Regions from separate parts of the Microbacterium sp. TWP3-1-2b2 genome, predicted to be linked through region 1. Evidence: predicted binding sites of a transcription regulator. Region 1 holds the regulator's gene; each other region holds the start of a gene.
What was found. Region 1 encodes LexA, which represses DNA repair genes until DNA is damaged. Its sites were predicted from a motif close to TCGAACANNTGTTCGA; they were not measured.
Positions count from the first base shown of each region.

Region 2: a site for LexA is predicted at 1,755-1,770, ahead of ACP7AR_RS08735 (DUF222 domain-containing protein). Genes of this name have one in related genera too.
Region 3: a site for LexA is predicted at 3,246-3,261, ahead of recA (recombinase RecA). Genes of this name have one in related genera too.
Region 4: a site for LexA is predicted at 2,130-2,145, ahead of ACP7AR_RS00960 (DUF222 domain-containing protein). Genes of this name have one in related genera too.

Region 1 is NZ_JAFCTS010000001.1:323,060-327,799, forward strand. Features, by position in the region: gene smpB (SsrA-binding protein SmpB) at 1-235, shown strand, start outside; gene ACP7AR_RS01620 (S9 family peptidase) at 236-2,128, opposite strand; gene lexA (transcriptional repressor LexA) at 2,229-2,915, opposite strand; gene ACP7AR_RS01630 (LysM peptidoglycan-binding domain-containing protein) at 3,226-3,600, shown strand; gene ACP7AR_RS01635 (histidinol-phosphate transaminase) at 3,614-4,708, shown strand; gene hisB (imidazoleglycerol-phosphate dehydratase HisB) at 4,705-4,740, shown strand, end outside.
Region 2 is NZ_JAFCTS010000001.1:1,765,382-1,770,121, forward strand. Features, by position in the region: gene ACP7AR_RS08725 (glycosyltransferase family 2 protein) at 1-241, shown strand, start outside; gene ACP7AR_RS08730 (hypothetical protein) at 243-1,691, shown strand; gene ACP7AR_RS08735 (DUF222 domain-containing protein) at 1,799-3,604, shown strand; gene ACP7AR_RS08740 (hypothetical protein) at 3,752-4,243, shown strand; gene ACP7AR_RS08745 (sugar transferase) at 4,512-4,740, shown strand, end outside.
Region 3 is NZ_JAFCTS010000001.1:1,114,042-1,118,781, forward strand. Features, by position in the region: gene miaB (tRNA (N6-isopentenyl adenosine(37)-C2)-methylthiotransferase MiaB) at 1-1,189, opposite strand, end outside; gene ACP7AR_RS05635 (regulatory protein RecX) at 1,222-1,995, opposite strand; gene recA (recombinase RecA) at 1,995-3,050, opposite strand; gene ACP7AR_RS05645 (DUF3046 domain-containing protein) at 3,322-3,546, opposite strand; gene ACP7AR_RS05650 (helix-turn-helix domain-containing protein) at 3,574-3,882, opposite strand; gene ACP7AR_RS05655 (CinA family protein) at 4,039-4,521, opposite strand; gene pgsA (CDP-diacylglycerol--glycerol-3-phosphate 3-phosphatidyltransferase) at 4,518-4,740, opposite strand, start outside.
Region 4 is NZ_JAFCTS010000001.1:184,942-189,681, forward strand. Features, by position in the region: gene ACP7AR_RS00950 (thioredoxin domain-containing protein) at 1-1,123, shown strand, start outside; gene ACP7AR_RS00955 (PHP domain-containing protein) at 1,164-2,018, opposite strand; gene ACP7AR_RS00960 (DUF222 domain-containing protein) at 2,287-3,681, shown strand; gene ACP7AR_RS00965 (dolichyl-phosphate-mannose--protein mannosyltransferase) at 3,930-4,740, opposite strand, start outside.

The DNA of each region.
Region 1 (4,740 bases):
CATCCGCAAGCTGCTGCTGCACCGCGAGGAGATCGAGAAGCTGCAGCACGCGGTCTCAGCCGGCGGCTACACGCTGATCCCGCTCAAACTGTACTTCTCGGACGGCAGGGCCAAGGTCGAGATCGCTCTCGCCAAGGGAAAGCGCGAGTTCGACAAGCGTCAGACCCTGCGCGAACGCCAGGACACTCGAGAGGCCCAGCGCGCCATGCGCCTGCGCAATCGCGTGGGGGAGTAGTCAGCCCTCAGTTCTTGACGCTTCGACAGGCTCAGCGGTCGCAGGAGCGAAGCCGAACACCTCCCCGAGGAAGGCCAGCTCTCGTTCGAGTGAGTCGACGATCGTCTCCGCACGCCGGAAGCCGTGCCCCTCGCCCTCGTACACCACGTACTCGTGCGGGATGCCACGGGTGGCCAGTGCATCCCGGATCTTCTCGGACTGCGACGGCGGAACGACGCGATCGTCCGCGCCCTGCAGCAGCAGCACAGGCACGTCGATGCGGTCGGCGTGCGTGAGCGGTGATCGATCGATGTAGACCTGCTCGGCTGCCGGCAGCGGGCCGACGAGCCCGTCGAGGTAGTACTTCTCGAAATCGTGCGTGTCCTGCGCCAGGGAACGGAGATCGGTCACTCCGTAGCGGCTGATGCCGGCGGCGAACACGCCACCGCGCACGAGCGCGGCGAGCACCGTCCACCCTCCCGCCGATCCGCCGCGGATCGCGATGCGGCGGGGATCCGCTCGGCCGGAGTCGGCGAGCCCACGCGCGGCGGCCAGCACATCCTCGACGTCGGCGATGCCCCACTGGCCGTCGAGGCGTTCACGGTAGGCGCGGCCGTAGCCGGTCGAGCCGCCGTAGTTGACGTCGAGAACCCCGATGCCGCGACTCGTGTAGAACGCGATGGCGGCGGAAGCCGCCCCTGCCACGTGCGCCGTGGGTCCGCCATGGACGAACACGATATACGGCGGCAGCTCTGCGTCCGGCGCGGACGCATCGGGGTTCGCCGGCGCGTAGTCGAATGCATGCACGGCGCCGTTCGCGCCCTCGAGCGTGATGCGCGTGGCGGGCGGCATCCAGGCCTCATCCACCGGCAGGCCGCCGCGTACGCGCCGGACCTCGCCGGAATCGACATCTACGACCCACAGCCCTGCGCTCACTCCAGCGCCCCCTCCGGAGATGAGCACACGGGAACCGGACACATCATCGACGCTCGCATGCGCGGTGGCCGGCACATCGAGGCGCTTCTCGGCTCCGTCCCGACCGATGATCACGATCTCGTCAGAGCCGTTCGTGCGCACTGCGACGAGTCGCCCGTCGGGGAGTGGCTGATACCAGCGGTTGCCGAGCACCCACAGGCCGTATCCGGTGTCGGCGTCGACGGTCGAGACGGCCTCGGGCGCTGAGGCCTCGAGCCCTTCCACCGACCGTCGGTAGAGATTCCACCGACCGGTGGGATCATCGGCGTAGACGAGTTCCGTGTCGCTGATCCATTCCGGTTGCAGGGCCGCGCGTGCACGGGTGTCGGCGAATTCATCGCCCCCGACTTCGATGACGCACAGCTTCGCCTCCTGCCACGGCATCCGTCGCCCGCTCCACTCGACCAGTGCGATGCGCGTGCCGTCGGGGGAGAGTGCCGGGTGTGCGAAGAACGCCGTGCCCTGGATGAACACACGGATCGCAGTCGTGTCCGACGCTGCGGACCCGTCTGTGGGGATCTCCACGATCGCCCGCAGATGCGGCTCCACCGACAGGTCTTCGCGAACGGCCAGCAGCCGTCCATCCTGCAGCCGGAGTCCGCCGTGGTTCGCTCCCGTCGGCGTCAACGGCTCCGGCTGCTCGCCTTGGAGCATCCGGTACACACGCTGATCGTTCGCGTCGACGAAGAACAGTGTGCCGTCGGCCTCCGCCGTCCACGCCCCGCCACCGTACTCGTGCACCCGCGAACGGGCGCTCCATGGTGCAGGCAGGACGACATCACCGGTCGAGCTGCGCACGGTGACGCGACCGCCCTCGGCCGGCACCGACTCACCCCACCAGATCTCTTCACCGACGAAATGCGCACCGTCGATGCGCGGAGCGGATGACGCGATGTCGGCGGCGTGGAAGGGAGAGGACCAGGTTCCGTACGGCTGCATGCCTCGAGCCTATGCGGCGACGATCTGACACACGACGTCACACAGCGTGCGCCCCCGAACCGCCCTCCGAATCCGGAGGGGCGGTTCTTCGTGGATGCCGTCAGACCGCGCGCAGCACCGCGACGACCTTACCCAGCACCACGGCGTCATCGCCGAGGATGGGCTCGAAGGAGGAGTTGCGGGGAAGCAGCCACGTGTGACCGTCGCGCTGGCGGAACGTCTTCACCGTCGCGTCGCCGTCGAGCATGGCCGCGACGATCTCACCGTTCTCGGCGGTGTTCTGCGTGCGGACGACCACCCAGTCGCCGTCGCAGATGGCGGCGTCGATCATCGACTCGCCTGAGACCTTGAGCATGAACAGGTCGCCCTTGCCGACGAGCTGGCGGGGGAGAGGGAAGATCTCCTCGACCTGCTGCTCGGCGGTGATCGGGATGCCGGCGGCAATCTGACCGACCAGCGGGACCATCGCCGCATCGCCGACCGGCGTGCTGGAGTCCGCCGGGTTCTCCCCGCTGGTGCCAGGCAGGTCGATGAGGACCTCCATCGCGCGGGTCTTGCCCGGGTCGCGACGCAGGTAGCCGCTGAGCTCGAGCTGGCCGAGCTGGTGAGTGACGCTGGAGAGCGACTTGAGTCCGACGGCGTCGCCGATCTCCCGCATGCTCGGCGGGTAGCCGTGCCGCGCGATCGAGGTCTGGATGACCTCGAGGATCGCCAGCTGCTTTGGGCTGAGGTTCTTGCGCCGCCGCGTGCGCGAAGCCTCAGGGCTGGGGGCGGAGATGTCGCTCATGGGTGCTCCTTCGTGCGCGTTCACGGTGCCGGTGGTCGTCTCCACGGATGCTCATCTTCGAATGTCGGTGGTCCGTGATGTGGTGGTGATATCGAAACCGTATCCGAGAAACGGCCCGAAACGGAAGATCTGTTCGAGCGTGTCTGTGATTCAGGCGGATGGGTTTCGAAGAAGTCTTGACAGATGTTCGAATTCGAAGATACATTCGGTACGTAGCTTCGCATTCCCCGCTCCCGGCCGAGCGGCGAATGCGAACGCTACGCCAAACGGGCAAAGCCCAGAGGCAGCCAGATGGCAGAGGAGAGATCACATGAGCACCATCAGCATCAGCGCCCCCGCAGTCATTCCCGCTCGCACCGCGACCGGCGCAGCGACGCGGCTTCGACTGACGACGCGCGGACGTCGACTGCTGGTCGCTCTCGCGGCACTCCCGTTGGCGGCCGGCATCGGCTTCGCTGCCATCGGCGGCGGTTCGGCTCTCGCGTCGGGTGAGAGCGTCGAGCGCGCCACCTTCGACACCGTGACCGTCATGCCCGGCGACACGCTCTGGGCGATCGCCGAAGAGATCGCGCCCGCTGAAGACCCGCGCATCGTGATCAGCGAGATCGAGAAGCTCAATGCGATGGGCGGCGGGTCGCTGCAGGTCGGCCAGCAACTCGCGATCCCTGGTCAGTACGCCAACTGATCTCACCGTTAACATGGGGAGGGTGACTGTTTCACTCAGCGACCTCCCGCTCCGCGACGATCTTCGCGGTCTCACCCCATACGGCGCGCCCCAGGCTCCACTGGCTGTCGCGCTGAACGTCAACGAGAACACCCACCCGGTTCCAGATGCGGTGGCGAGCGACATCCTCGACGACATCGCTGTCGCGCTCCGCGACGTGAACCGCTACCCCGATCGGGAGTTCACGGCGCTGCGCGAGGGATTCGCCGACTACCTCGGACACGGCCTCGACGCATCGCAGATCTGGGCCGGGAACGGTTCGAACGAGGTGTTGCAGCACATTCTGCAGGCCTTCGCCGGTCCGGGGCGCACTGTCTTCGGATTCGCCCCCACCTACTCCATGTACCCCCTGCTCGCGCAGGGCACCGGCGCGCTCTGGGTCGCAGGCCGGCGCCAGCCCGACTACACGATCACGGCCGAGGAAGCAGCGGCGCAGGTGGTCGCGGCCGACCCGGACGTCATCCTGCTCTGCACGCCGAACAACCCCACGGGCACCCCCCTCGCGCTCGACGTGATCGAGGCGGTCTATGAGGCGTCCCGCGGGGTCGTGGTCGTCGATGAGGCCTATCAGGAGTTCGCGCCGCGTGATGCGGCATCCGCCCTCACGCTGCTAGAAGGCCGTCCGCGACTCGCTGTCTCTCGCACCATGAGCAAGGCGTTCGCGTTCGCAGGCGCGCGCGTCGGGTACCTCGCCGCCGATCCGGCGTTCATCGATGCGCTGCGACTCGTTCGGCTGCCCTACCACCTGAGCGCGCTCACCCAGGCTGCGGCCGTCGCTGCGCTGCGCAATGCGTCGACGATGCTCGGCATGGTCGACGAGATCGTCGAGCAGCGCGATCGGATCACAGCGACTCTGGAAGCGCTCGATTACGAGCCGCACGAGTCGTGGGCGAACTTCGTCCTGTTCGGGGGAGTGCCAGACCCTCAGGCGACATTCCAGGCCCTGTACGAGCGGGGGGTGCTGGTGCGTGATGTCGGGATACCGAATCACCTGCGCGTCACTGCAGGCACTGAAGCCGAGACCACGGCGTTCCTGGAGGCGCTGGCGTCGATAGGATCGGCGTCATGAGTGTTTCCCGCACCGCCACCCGCACCCGCAGC
Region 2 (4,740 bases), 1.4 Mb from region 1:
CGTGCACTTCTCGCTCGCCGAGGCCCGCGGCGGTTTCGTCGTGCGCTACGTGCGGGTGGCCAGCATCCCGCGGCGCGGGGAATCAGCCAGCGGGACGATGTGGGGGCGCGCTGCCGGGGTTCGACTGCCGCCGAAGCGTCTGCGTCAATTCGCTGTCACCGCCTTGCAGGAGGCGTGGACGCTGTCGCTGCGTCCATCGGCGCCGCTGCGCAGCATCCGACGACCAGGGTCCGCCGACTGACATGAGCAAGGCGCGTTCCGTCGTCTTCTGGGTGCTGGCCGCAGCACTGCTGATCGCGCATGTGCTCGTAACGTGGCAGAGCCTCACCGTCTGGCGGTTCTGGGAAGACGAGGCCCTCAACCTCACCGTGCCGCGCAATCTGCTCGCCGGCCTCGGTTACGCCAGCGACGGCGCCCTCTCCGGGTCGACGATCACGCTGTTCGACGCACGGATCTCCACAGGCCCGGCCGTGCTCCTGCCGGTCGCTGCACTCCTCGCCACCGGCCTCGATCCCGTTCTGGCGGCACGACTGGTCCCGCTCGCGTACTGGGCGCTGCTGCTCGCCGGACTCTGGGTGCTCGGCCGCCGCATCGGCGGACGCTGGGCCGCGCTCGTCGCCGTCGCCGTGCCGCTCGCGTTCACGACTTCAGCGGGCATCTCGCCCATTCAAGGGCCTGCCGATCTGCTCGGCGAGATCCCCGCGGCGGCGTTGCTCGTCTGGGCGCTCGTCGTACTGCCGCGACGCGCATGGCTCGCAGGTCTGCTGGTCGGCCTCGCCGTGCAGGCGAAGCTCATCGCGCTGCTCGCTCTGCCCGCGTTCGCCGTGGCATTGTTCCTGCTCGCTCCCGGTTCGGGGTGGGCGCGCGTGGGCGCATTCGTGCGACGCTCTTTGGTGCCGTTGCTGTTCGTGGCGCTGCCGACGTTCCTGTTCGAGCTCGCGGCACTCCTGACGTTCGGCTTCGACGGCTTCATCGACCACCTGCGTGCGCTGGTCGCGTTCGTCCGCAGCGGCGGGCAAGGCGGCGAGCCCACCACCGTGGTGCAGAAGATCACGACGCTCGCGGAATCGTGGTCGCTGCCGGTGTGGGCTGCGGTCACTGTGGCGGTGGCCTCGCTGGTTCTCATCGTCGGCGGCCTGTGGGTCTCGCGCGGATCCTCGTCTGGCGTGCTGGTCTATGTATCGGCAGCAGCGGTCGGCGCGCTCGCGTTCGTCGCATGGTGGGCCACGGCGTCGCACCTGCCGCTGTGGGTACGGCATCCTGCCCCCGGCGTGTTCGCGTTCTTCCCGATCATCGCCGCCTGCGCGGTATGGGGAGCCCAGCGGATGCTGCGCGCACAGCGCCTTCGCATCGTCCAGGTCGTCGCGGCGGTCGCTTCGGGCGTCGTCGTGCTCGGGGTCGGTGCGGGCGCCGCGATGCACGCGGTCGCGGCGACGCAGCGACCCTGGTTGACGCTCGAGACGCAGCGCGCGGCCGTGGCACCGCTGAAGGAGTGGGTAGAGGCGAACGACGTCGAGTGGCTCGCCGCGCAGCCGTGGGGCGTGGCGGTCGCACCGATCGTGCTCACCGGTGCTCACGTCGGGCTGTTCGACGCCCCGGCGATGGACGGCGTGCCCCGGCTCACCGGGCAGGAGTGCGCGACCGAGGTGCTCGTCGACAGCGGGCCGTACCGGATCTGCGCGGCGGAATAGGGGTCGACGGGGGCCGTGATCCCGCCCGCTGCGTCGTGACCGCGGTGATCTTTCCACAGTTTGGCGAATCTTTGTTCGAATGTCCGTGACGTCTGCCACGATGAAGTATGGCCATTTTCAGCGAGATGCGCGACACCCTTGAGGGGTTGGAATCGCGCATGGGTGACGTCGATATCGACGTCCTGCTGACGGCCATGCGCAGGCTCGACGACGACGCGGTCGTCGGTGCACTGGCCGGCGCGGCAGCCGTTGCGAACTGCGCCGAGCGGATGCTGACGGTCGGCGCAGGAGTGGTCGCAGAGCGGTCGCGACGCGAGGCCGGGCATTCCGGTTTGGCGGCGGCGCACGGACACCGCAATGCGGTGTCGCTGGTGCAGTCGATCGTCGGCGGGACGCGCACAGACGCGGCGCGCGCCGTGCGGTTGGGCGAGTCGTTGATCGAGGGCGCGGACGCTGCAGGTGCGGGCTACCGCAGTGGGGATGCTTCAGGCGCAAGCGGCTGGGGCGCGAGCGGCGGAGGCGGCGACACCGAACCGGACTGGGGCGGCGACAGCTGGGGCGACGGAACAGGCCACGGGGCGTCAGATGCCGACGGGTCGGGCGCCGATGCGGGGGCGGGTGCCGCGAACGGCGCCACCGGTGAAGGAGCGGCGGCGTGGGATGCCGATGGGCCGCATGCGGGGTCACCCGGCGGCGATGGCGGTGCGGGTCCAACGGCCGGCACGGGTGCGCCGCCGCACGATCACGACGTCCGGATGCCGTGGCACGAGCCATTGCGACAGGCGTTGTTCGAGGGCAAGATCACGCCAGCGCAGCACGATGCGATCCTCCGAGGAATGGGCCAGCCGCCCGCCCGCGACGGCGCCGATAGCCCGACGGACGCGATGATCGAGGTATGGTCACTCGCCGCGGCGCAACTGGTGGCAGAGGCCGCTGACATGGCAGTCGAAGAGCTCGCGCGTCGCGCGCGACAGGTGCGCGATACCCTGGATCCGCAAGGCGTGCAGGAAAGATTCGAGCGCTCGTACGCCGCCCGGTCGTGGCGGTCGTGGCGCAACACGGATGGGCAGCATCACACGCACATCATCTCCGACGACGAAACTGCTGCGTGGCTCGACTCGATCAGGGATGCGGCGATGCGCCCCCGCCGGGGCGGACCGAGATTCATGACCGATGAGGAACGCGCGGCGGCGAGCGTGCTTGTGGACGATCCGCGCACGAACGACCAGCTCGCCTACGACCTGTTCACGGACATCCTGCGCGCCGGGGCACTCGCCAATGCTGCGGACGTGTACGGCGCCCGCCAGCCGGGGATCAGAATCGTCACGGTCGACGGTGCCGTCGGCGCGCGCGATGCGTTCGGACGGATGCTCGCCACCGGACACCTGGAAGATCGCGGCGATGCACTTCCCGGAAGCGTGGTCGACCGAAACCTGTGCACCGTCGGCAGCCGGAGCGTCACCGTCGACAGCTGCGGCAACCCCCTTGATGTCGGTCGCGAGCAACGACTGTTCACCGCGAAACAGCGCGTCGCGCTGGCCGTTCGCGACGGCGGATGCATGTTCCCGGAATGTCGCGTCCCGGCTTCCTATTGCGAAGCGCATCACTGCGACCATTGGCATGACGATCTGGGGCTCACCGACATCAACCGCGGCATTCTGCTCTGCCGACATCACCACATGCTGCTTCATAACAACGGGTGGAAGATCACGCGTGAAGGACTTGGCAAATTCATGCTCCATCCACCCGGCAGACGCGGCGGAGTCGGTGTCGGCGTCGGTGACGACTCGGAGCCGATCCCCCTCACCAGCCGATCGGCGATCCGTTGGGCGTGGGATCCACCACCCGAGTGGCCGCACTGGAGAAACATGCCCGCTGACAGCGCCGACGCGCGAATGGCTCGGTCGGCGTAAGTGGCGGGCGGGCGGTAGAGCCCAGCGGCGTCACCCAGCGCTGTGGGGAGCAGTAGAACCCTGGCTATCTGCGAGATCCGGCGGCGGGCAGCAGTGCTCGTCGGCAGCGGGCTGTTCCGCATCTGTGCTGCACCGTAATCTGAGTGCATGACCGACGCGCTGGCGGGTTGGAGCGACTTCAATGTCGCGATGGCGGGCGCGAACGCCGCGCTCGCGGGACTCGTCATCGTCGCGGCGAGCGTCAACATCGACAAGATCATCCGCGCCGGCACGCTCACAGCCCGGCTGGGCGCGGCCATCGCTTCGCTGGTGCTCGCTCTCGTGGCATCCGCTGTCGGCCTCATCCCGGAACTCGACCTGACCTGGTACGGAATCGTCGTCATCATCGGCGCCCTCACAGCCGGAGCGTTCCAACTGCACGCCACGCGCACCATCGCGAGCGATCCAACGCCGGAGCAGCGCGCACGCTTCGCGAAATCAATGCTGGGGTGGTTGCCGGTCGCGGCATACATCGCGGCGGGAGTCGCGTTGGTACTGGGAAGCTCAAGCGGACTCGTCCTCACAGCGGCCGGGTCCCTACTGGCGGTAATCGCCGCGATCGTCGTGTCCTGGGTCGTGCTTGTCGAAGTACTGCGCTGATTCGCCGGCAAGCGATTTCGTGGAAACACCATTTTGTGTCTTTCCTTCGGGCGCGGGTTCCGCTAATGTGACCAGCATCCGAACTGCAAGACAGTGAGTGCCGCTGGGAATCGGCACGCACAACGTGATCTGGGGTCACGCCGTCGAGCAGCATCGCGAAGTCTGCGATGACGGATGACCCGTGCGTGTGGGACGTGCGGGCTGGGGATGTAACTGGGGAAATAATGTCGCACTGGGGATATTTGCGTACATTCAGGGCTCGACGGATATGACTTCCGTCGACGATGCTCTGAGTCTGACACGCGAGGAATCGGCCGTTCTCTCGGCCCCTGTTCCGCGCGTCCGGGTCGAGACGATCACGGCTTCGATGCCGCGTATCTCGGCGACGCTGGAGCGCCGTCTGCATTGGGAACGGGCGCACCGCGTCCGTCTCGGCGCGACGGACGCAACCGTGATCGCGATCGCCACTGGCGTCGCCGCGGCATTCCAGCTGCATC
Region 3 (4,740 bases), 790 kb from region 1:
GGTTCTCCTCGAGCGAGATGCGTTCTTGAAGAGCGAGCAGCCGGTTGTACCGCTCCTGCACCACGTCCTTGGGGACCTGATCTGCCATGGTTGCGGCAGGGGTGCCCTCACGGATCGAGTACTGGAAGGTGAAGGCGTTCGCGAAGCGCGCCTGCTCGACGACGCGCATAGTGTCTTCGAAGTCTTCGTCGGTCTCGCCGGGGAAGCCGACGATGATGTCGGTCGAGATCGCCGCATACGGCATGCGCTCACGAACTCGATCGAGGATGCCGAGGAACTTCGAGCTCCGATAGGAGCGACGCATCGCCTTGAGCACGCGATCGCTGCCCGATTGGAGCGGCATGTGCAGCTGAGGCATGACGGACGGCGTGTCCGCCATGGCGTCGATGACGTCGTCGGTGAATGCGGCCGGGTGAGGGCTGGTGAAGCGGATGCGTTCGAGCCCCTTGATCTCACCCGCGGCGCGCAGCAACTTGCTGAAGGCTTGACGATCGCCGAACTCGACGCCATAGGAGTTCACGTTCTGGCCGAGCAGAGTGACCTCGATCGCCCCGTCTTCCACGAGCAACCGGATCTCGTTCAGGATGTCACCCGGGCGGCGATCCTTCTCTTTACCGCGCAGGCTCGGCACGATGCAGAACGTGCAGGTGTTGTTGCAACCGACCGAGATCGACACCCAGCCGCTGTGAGCGGAATCGCGCTTGGTCGGCAGCGTCGAGGGAAACACCTCGAGGGATTCGAGGATCTCGAGCTCGGCGTCACCGTTGTGGCGTGCGCGTTCGAGAAGCCCTGGCAGCGAACCCATGTTGTGAGTGCCGAAGACCACGTCGACCCAGGGTGCCTTGTCGAGCACTGCGTCCTTGTCCATCTGGGCGAGGCACCCGCCTACCGCGATCTGCATGCCGTCTTTTCGACGCTTGACGGACGCGAGGTGCCCGAGAGTGCCGTAGAGCTTGCCTGCAGCATTGTCACGAACTGCGCAGGTGTTGATGATGACGACGTCCGCCTCTGCGGCGGGTTCGGCGCGCACATACCCGGCACTCTCCAGCGACCCGGACAGACGTTCGGAGTCGTGCACATTCATCTGACACCCGAAGGTGCGCACCTCGTAAGTCCGCTGACGTCCGTCGACGTCGACGGCCGCCGACGAGGCTCGGATGATCGTCGGTTCGCTGCTCAGGATAGTCATGGTGAAACCATTCTACGAGCGATCGCGACGAGTCAGTCCGAGTCGACGAACCGCACTCCGCTGGTCGGCTTTCCCGATGACGCCTCTGTCAGCGCCGTCCGCGCTGCGTTCATCGCCACGGAGCCGCCGTAGCCGCGTCGTGCGACCTGGCCCATGAGCCGGCGCAGTGCTGTGTCGAAGTCCAGACGCGTCATCGAGCGTGCCTTGGTCCTCGCGAACTCCAGAGCGCGTTCCGCGTCGTCGTCCGGCAGATCGCCGAGCGCGGTCTCGATGACGTCACGGGGGATGCCGCGCTGCGCCAGAGCGCGCGACAGCGCCACGCGCCCCTGCCCTTTGCGCTCGATTCCCGAGATCACCAGTTGCTCCGCGAGGATCGCGTCATCGAGGTAACCCCTCCGGCAGAAGTCGTCGATCACATCGTCGATCTGCGAGCGATCCAGGTCGTGTCCACGTAGCACCAGTCGCGCCTCGGAGATCGACAGAGATCGAGCCCGCAGCTTGCGGACAAGAGATTCTTCACCGGCCACGCGGATCTGGTCCGGGTCGCGGACGGGCTCGCGTTCGTCGTCGTTCTCATCGTCAGAGCGCACCGCTCGCAGCCGGGTCGGTGTCTTGTCGAGACCGGGCGGCGTCTCCGCTGATTCCGAATCCATGGATTCGATCGTCGAGAGAGCCGGCTCAGTGCGATCTCGCTCCGACTGCGCTGCTTCGCGCGGCGCGGGCAACGCCGACGCAGGCGTGAGTTTGCCGCCGAAGAGTGGAATCACGGGGGCGAGGCGTGCCTCGCCCCCGTCAGCGACAGTCATCAGGCCGGACGACGCTCTGCGAGCTCGTCTGCAGCCTCAGGAGCCGCATCGGCCACTGCACCGCCGATGCCGAGCTTCTGCTTGATCTTGGTCTCGATCTCCAGCGCGATGTCGGCGTTCTTGATGAGGAAGGAGCGTGCGTTCTCCTTGCCCTGCCCCAGCTGATCGCCATCGTAGGTGTACCAGGAGCCTGACTTCTTCACGAGGCCGTGCTCCACGCCGAAATCGATCAGGCTGCCCTCTCGCGAGATGCCCGTTCCGTAAAGGATGTCGAACTCCGCCTGCTTGAAAGGAGGAGCCATCTTGTTCTTGACGACCTTGACCCTGGTGCGGTTACCCACCGCCTCAGTGCCGTCCTTCATCGTCTCGATGCGGCGGATGTCGAGGCGGACCGAGGCGTAGAACTTCAGAGCCTTTCCACCGGCGGTGGTCTCGGGCGAGCCGAAGAACACACCGATCTTCTCGCGCAGCTGGTTGATGAAGATCATGGTGGTGTTGGTCTGGTTCAGTCCACCGGTGAGCTTGCGAAGCGCCTGAGACATCAGACGCGCCTGCAGGCCCACGTGCGAATCGCCCATCTCGCCCTCGATCTCGGCGCGAGGAACCAATGCCGCGACCGAGTCGATGACGATGAGATCGATGGCACCGGAGCGCACGAGCATGTCGGCGATCTCGAGAGCCTGCTCACCAGTGTCGGGCTGAGAGACCAGGAGAGCGTCGATGTCGACGCCGAGCTTCTTGGCGTATTCGGGGTCGAGAGCGTGCTCTGCGTCGACGAACGCGGCGATGCCGCCGGCTCGCTGCGCGTTCGCGATCGCGTGCAGTGTCAGGGTCGTCTTACCCGAGGACTCCGGGCCGTAGATCTCCACGATGCGGCCACGCGGCAGGCCGCCGACGCCGAGAGCGACATCAAGGGCGATGGAGCCGGTGGGGATGACGGCGACCGGTGCACGCTCATCGCTGCCCAGTCGCATGACTGAGCCCTTTCCGAACTGACGATCGATCTGGGCGAGAGCCGATTCGAGGGACTTCTCGCGGTCTGCGACTGATGGCATGTCGTGCTCCTATTGTTCGCGTGGTGCCGCCTGTAGGCTGTCGCGGCCACCCCGGGTGGGGTGAACTCTCCGACAAGGCGTATGGCTTTTCGGCCTGTCATCACCGTATGAGCGGCCTCCGACATTGCATCGGCTGCCCCACGAACCGGGGATGACTTCACCTCGAAACCACTTGTGCAGAACGTTACGCGCACTTCGAACACATCTTCGACGACACGCCGATCGGATGCAGCGCCGACACGATCAGAAGAACGAGCGTCGTCGTGTGAGGTCAGCGCCTGCGTGGCTCCAGCCGGCCGACGCCGTAGCGTCGTTCGGGCGGGACATCGGTCTCGGCGCAGAGCGCCAACCAGATCTCGCGTGGCGCGAGCCCTGCTTCCAGCGCCTCGGCTGCGGTCCGGTTTCCGAGCGCGTCGAGGACAAGGTCCGTCGTCAGCGCGGACGCACGTGCGCCGAACTCGAGATCGACCGCGCGAAGGAACTCGCTACGTCGCATTGAAGAGGTCTACCTGATCGTCGAGGATCAGTGCAGCGAAAGCTCGGGCTCGATCGACGCCACAAGGTCGTCCGGGACGACATCAGGGAAGACCTGGATGCCCTCGAGCACGGAGATGCGATCTCCTACCTCGCGCATGATCATGGAGATGGGCACGTCGAGTGCTTCGGCAACCGACGCGAGGATCTCGCTCGATGCTTCCTTCTGACCTCGCTCGACTTCGCTGAGATATCCGAGCGCCACAGAAGCCTTGCCCGCTACCTGCCGGAGGGTACGCCCCTTCTGCAGACGGAAGTCCCTCAGCACATCGCCGATTTCCTGTCGTACAAGAATCATCGGAACCTCCTCTCCATTCCCCTCATCGGAGTCTCCCCCGAACGGATCGCCAGTCTAACGCGACTTGCTGATGAAAAAACTACTGTTTCACGCTGTGCTTTGGGTGTGAGCACATCATTCTTCGGCACATCAATGATAACGATCTGTCTGCACGAGCTATTCCCGCATCGCCTGAAGCAGCGCCTCGATCGCAGCATCGACCGTCTGCTCCCTGATCGATGCGCGATCGCCCTGGAACAGGAAAGCGAATGATCGAACCCCCGATGGTGTGGAGACACCTATGTGCACGGTTCCGACGGCGTGCCCGTCGGGGGAATCCGGCCCGGCGACACCTGTGGTCGAGAGTCCGACGTCCGCCTGTCTGCCGTCGATCGCAACCGTTGCGCGCACACCCGTCGCCATCTGCTCGGCGACGGAAGGGTGCACAGGTCCGTGCTCGTCCAGAAGCGCGGCGTCCACCCCGAGCAATGACTCTTTCACCGGTGTCGCATATGCGACCACGCCACCACGCAGCGTGGCCGAGGCGCCGGGCACTGAGACGATCTCCGCCATGAGAGCGCCGCCTGTGAGTGATTCTGCAACGCCGAGCGACCATCCGCGCGCGGTCAGCGCGACGACAAGCTCCTCGGCCCGGCTCACGATCGGCCGGCACGCGCCCCGCGCACCTGGGACAGCACATAGTCGATGCCGCTGATGACAGTGAGCGCGAGAGCCGCGTACATCAACACGATCCCGACGCCGATCCACCAGTCCATACCGATCAGCTGGTGCAGCGGCAGCAGCCACCAGCCGAGCGCGACACCCTGCACGACCGTCTTGAGCTTGCCGAGCCATGCGGCCGCGACGATGTGGCTGCTC
Region 4 (4,740 bases), 140 kb from region 1:
GGCGGCTGCGGCCGCTTTGCGCGCGCTCGCCGCGATGTCGGCATCCGATCTTCGCGACGTCGACGGTGGTTTCTTCCGCTATGCGACACAACGCGATTGGACGGTTCCTCACTACGAGCGGATGCTGACGGACAACGCCCAGCTGCTCGACGTCGCCGTCGCTGAGGGCGACGAGACGACCGCGAGGGGAATCGTCGGGTTCCTGCTCGATGTCTTGCTGCGCGAAGGCGGTGGGTTCGGTGCCGCGCAGGATTCGGAATCGTGGATCGACGGGCAGCGCAGCGAGGGCGGGTTCTACCTGAGCGCCGATCGCTCGGCGCTGGAACCACCGGCAGTCGACGGGAAGGTCATCACGGGTTGGAACGGGCTCGCGATCTCGGCGCTCGCGCGGGCAGGGGCAGCGCTGGGCGAGCCGGAATGGGTGGATGCGGCGGCCGCAGCGGCCTCGTTCGTGTTGGCGACCAATCGCTCGCCCGACGGACGAATCGTGCGGGCATCGCTGGATGGGGTCGCATCGGCGGCGGTCGCGACGCTTGCGGATCTGGGGCTGCTTTCGGAGGGGCTGTTCAGCCTGGCTGCGACCACCGGAGAGGCGTCATGGGCAGTGACTGCTCGTGACCTTCTCAACGAGGCACTCGACGGCGCGGCGGCCGATCCGGTGCTCTCCGCGCAGAGAGTGGCATCTGCTCCCGACCAGACCGACGGGGACCTGCCGTCTGGACTTTCGGCCGTCGCGGCTGCCGCATCGGCGGCGTGGAGGCTGGGGGCGGGCGAGAAGTACCGCGAGGCCGCCGAGGAACGGGTTCAGGCGTATGCGGCCTCCGCGCTGCAGCATCCTTTCGGGCACGGGTCGCTTCTTGCGGTGGCAGCGGGGCTTGTCGAGCCGCCTCGCCAGGTGGTCGTCGTCACGGAAGACCGCGGCGGGGAGCTTGCCACGGCATCCCGAGGCGTCGACGCAGATGTGATCGCGATCGTGACCCCGGCGCAGGCTCGTGCGTTCACGGATGCGGGCTTCGAGCTGTTCGAGGGAAAAGATTCCGCATCCGGTCTCGCGTACGATTGCCGGGCGTTCGTGTGCCGGCTTCCGACCGCTGATCCTGCGGGGCTCGTGCGGGAACGGTGACACGGGCAGCAGAGGGCTGAGCACGGATGCACCGGCAGTTTCAACGCATCCAGTAGTCCTCGGGCTTCGTGCCTGGGTGAAAGCCGAAGGCCTCGACCATTGACATGGCCTCCGGGAAGCTCGCCGCGAGTGTGGCCGGACCGTGAGCGTCGCTGCCGAACGACACCGCGCGCCCTCCTTCCTCCGCCCACCATTGCGGAACCCACGGCCAAAGTCGTCGGGTGTTCATCTCCAACGCTCTGCCGGAGTCTGCTATCGCACGCATCGCCGCACGAAACCCTTCCTCGAATCGTCGTGGATCGAAAGGCCCCGCCGTGAGAACTGGCCAAGAGCGTGCCGCGTAGTCGATGTGGGTGAACACGACGAACGAGTCCGAGCCTGCGATCATTCGCGGGATCTCATCGAGATACGCCCACATGACCTCATCCGCTGGCCGATGGCGATAGAGGGTCGTCGGCTCCGTTCGATCCCGGCCTTCGTACGGGAGCATATGCAGCGAACCGTTCACTCGATCGATCAGCCCACTCGACAGCAACGGGGCGGCGCTGGTGTCCCACAGGTGGGGTTGCCCGAATTCCACCCCGGTCAGGATACGGAGGTCTGGATGCTTGTGACGGCAGCGTTCAACTGCATCGACATACCCTTCGAAGTCGAACGGAGGAAGCCGCACATAGCCTGAGTCGTCGACGTAGCGCTGTCCGTGGTCACCGATGTCCCCTTCATCGATTCGCCAGTAGTCCTCCAGGTCGAGATGCTCGGTGAAGACGAGCGCCGGGAGCCCGATCTGTGCGGCCCGTGCGCAGATTCGATCCATGGCGCCGGCCGAGGACGGGTCAGCGCCGGCATCCCACGACCATTCGCTATGGACGTGTGCGTCTGCGGTCAGAACCGTCATGCGCCCAAGTTACCCCGGGGCCGAAAGAGACGCTCATGTATATCGTCTTGGACGCGTGTGCCGGGACAGATCGATCAGTCGCAATTCCCAAGCCGTGCTCGACAACTCTCTTCGGAAAAGTGTTCTGACCTGGGTGAAACCGGGTCGGAATGTCGGTGGCCCCCTGTTGAACAGGGGTATGAACAGCATCGTTGCTCGGCTTCGGGATCTGGAGGAGACCCTCGATTCTGTGGCGTGCGACGCGTTCGGTTCGGAGCAGATTCCGGGGATGTCTGACGCGGATGTGGCGGAACTGCTGGTGGTGTCTGGTCGTATTCAGCGGCAGCTGGAGGGTCTGCAGGTCGAGGCGGCGGTGCAGGTCGGTGACCGCTCTGCCGGGCTCAAGGATGAGCGGATGACGACCCGGTACGGGTGCTCGAAGCCGGCGGACCTGGTGCGGATGCTGACCGGCACCGACACGCGGGCTGCGACCCGGCTGGTGAGAGCGGCACGCCTGGTGCGGAGGGATGTCGGGATCACCGATGGTGCTTTCCTGCCGGCCCGGTATCAGGCGTTACGTGACGTGATGATCGACGGAGACCTGGGTGTGGCGGGGTTGTTGGCGGCGACGGATCCGATCGAGCAGTCCGCACGCCGGATCAGTGATGAGGACCGTGTGGAGGCGGACCGTCAGCTCGCCGATTTCGCTCGAGGGGTGGAATCAGATTCTGCTTCGGATAGCGACGCTCCGCGCCCGGCCCCGTTGCCGGAGGATCTGGGCACTCTCGCCCGGGTGATGGTCGCGTATCTGGATCCCGATGGGGCGGAGCCGGCGGAAGAGGCGGCGATGCGGGGCCGCTTCTTCTCGATCGGGAAGGTGAAGGATGGTGCGGCGCCGGTGCGGGGGAGCCTCCTGCCCGAGGTGGCCGCGCAGTTGAGTCTGTTGATCGACAGTCTGTTGAACCCGAAGGTCAACGGGGCGGATGACCCGGAACGGGACGGGGCGTCAGCGGGCGACGCGTCGACGGGTGCGGGTGGTGGCGTGCGGTTCGAGCCGTCGGAGGAGACGGGTCCCGCGGACGGGACGGGTGTCACCGATACCCGCACCCGTGGGCAGAGGCTGCATGACGCGCTCGCGGCGATCCTGAACACCGCGGCCAGAACAGACCTGTTCCCGCACCTGGGCGGTGCGGCGCCGACGCTCACGGTCGCCGCGACGGCCGCTGACCTCGCGGCGGGGCACGGGTGGGCGCAGATCGGGCACAGCGGCGATCTCGTTCCGCTCGCGGCGGCGTTGCAGACCGGGTGCGCCGGTGGTGTCCAGCGGATTCTGTTCGATGACGGGGGTCGGATCGTGTCGATCGGCACCAGCAATCGCATCTTCAACGCCCTGCAACGCCGGGCGATCACCTTGCGCGACGGCGGGTGCGTCATCCCTGGATGCACGATCCCCGCGACCTGGTGCGAAGTGCACCACGTGAAAGAGCACGCTGACGGCGGACCCACCCACACCGACAACGGGGTGCTGCTGTGCTGGTTCCATCACCGCACCCTGCACCTGACCGAATGGGTCATCCGCATGAACCACGGTGTCCCCGAAGTCCGCGGCCCCGCCTGGTGGGACCCCCACCAGAGCTGGCACCGCACCCGCAGCCCCCACCGCCGACAACCCGTCCCCGGCTGATTCGCTTACCGATTGCGCGGATGCTCCCGTGCCAAACGCTCGTTGCCGTGCCGACAGTCTCCGGTCACGCGTGCCATCAGCAGCTGCGGATCGCTCCGATCCACCTCTGAGAGAAACGATACGGCGCGCGGCCCGCGCAACACGCAGCTCAGGTCCCACTGATCGATCAGTCGCCACGACAGCAGCTGCATCGAGAGAGTCTCGGCGAAAAGCAGACCTATCTTGCTCTTGAGTTGTGCGCTCTGCTCTCACACCCAGGTCGGCATCCAGTTGTGGATGAGCCAGAACTCATACGGCACGTTCATGCCGATCCACACCGGATAGTAGAACGCTGACACGAGCACGGTCACGACGAGGAAGACGATCACTGTGCGCTCGCCCGACTGCCGGCGATGCAACGGCTCGTAGCGTCGACCCGCGATCTCACGCAGCGCCAGCACCAGCGCCAGCACCAGGAACGGCATCATCACCACTGTGTAGAACTGGAAGATCGTGCGCTGCGGATACAGCAGCCACGGCACATAGGTGACGGCGAGGCCGACCAGGGGGATCGCGTAGGTCCACGGCATCGGCTGGCGCCGGATCAACCCGCGCACGAATCGGTAGAGCAGGAAGATCGCAGCGGCTACGCCGGCGTACCAGATCAGCGGATTCGGCACCGAGGACACCACGGAGATGCAGTGATCGGTGCCGCAGCTCTGATCGTCGCCCACCCAGACCGCAGTCGGTCGTATGAGGAACGGCCACTGCCAAGCCGGACTCGCATACGCGTGCCCTGTGCTGAGGCCGACGTGGAAGCCGTAGATCGACTCGTGGTATTTCCACAGAGCCGCCAGCGGGTTCGCGGAGAACTGGCGGTCGTATCCGCCTGCCGTCAGCAGCCAGCCGGTCCAACTGGCGAGATAGGTGAGCAGCGCCGCAGGGACCAGCAGCAGGAACGAGACCGGGCCCTGGCGGAACGCGGCATCCGTGGGCCATAACAGCACGCCGGCGCGTCGACGCGCAAGTGCATCCGTGATCACGAGGTACAGTCCGAGACCCGCCAGCGCATAGAGGCCG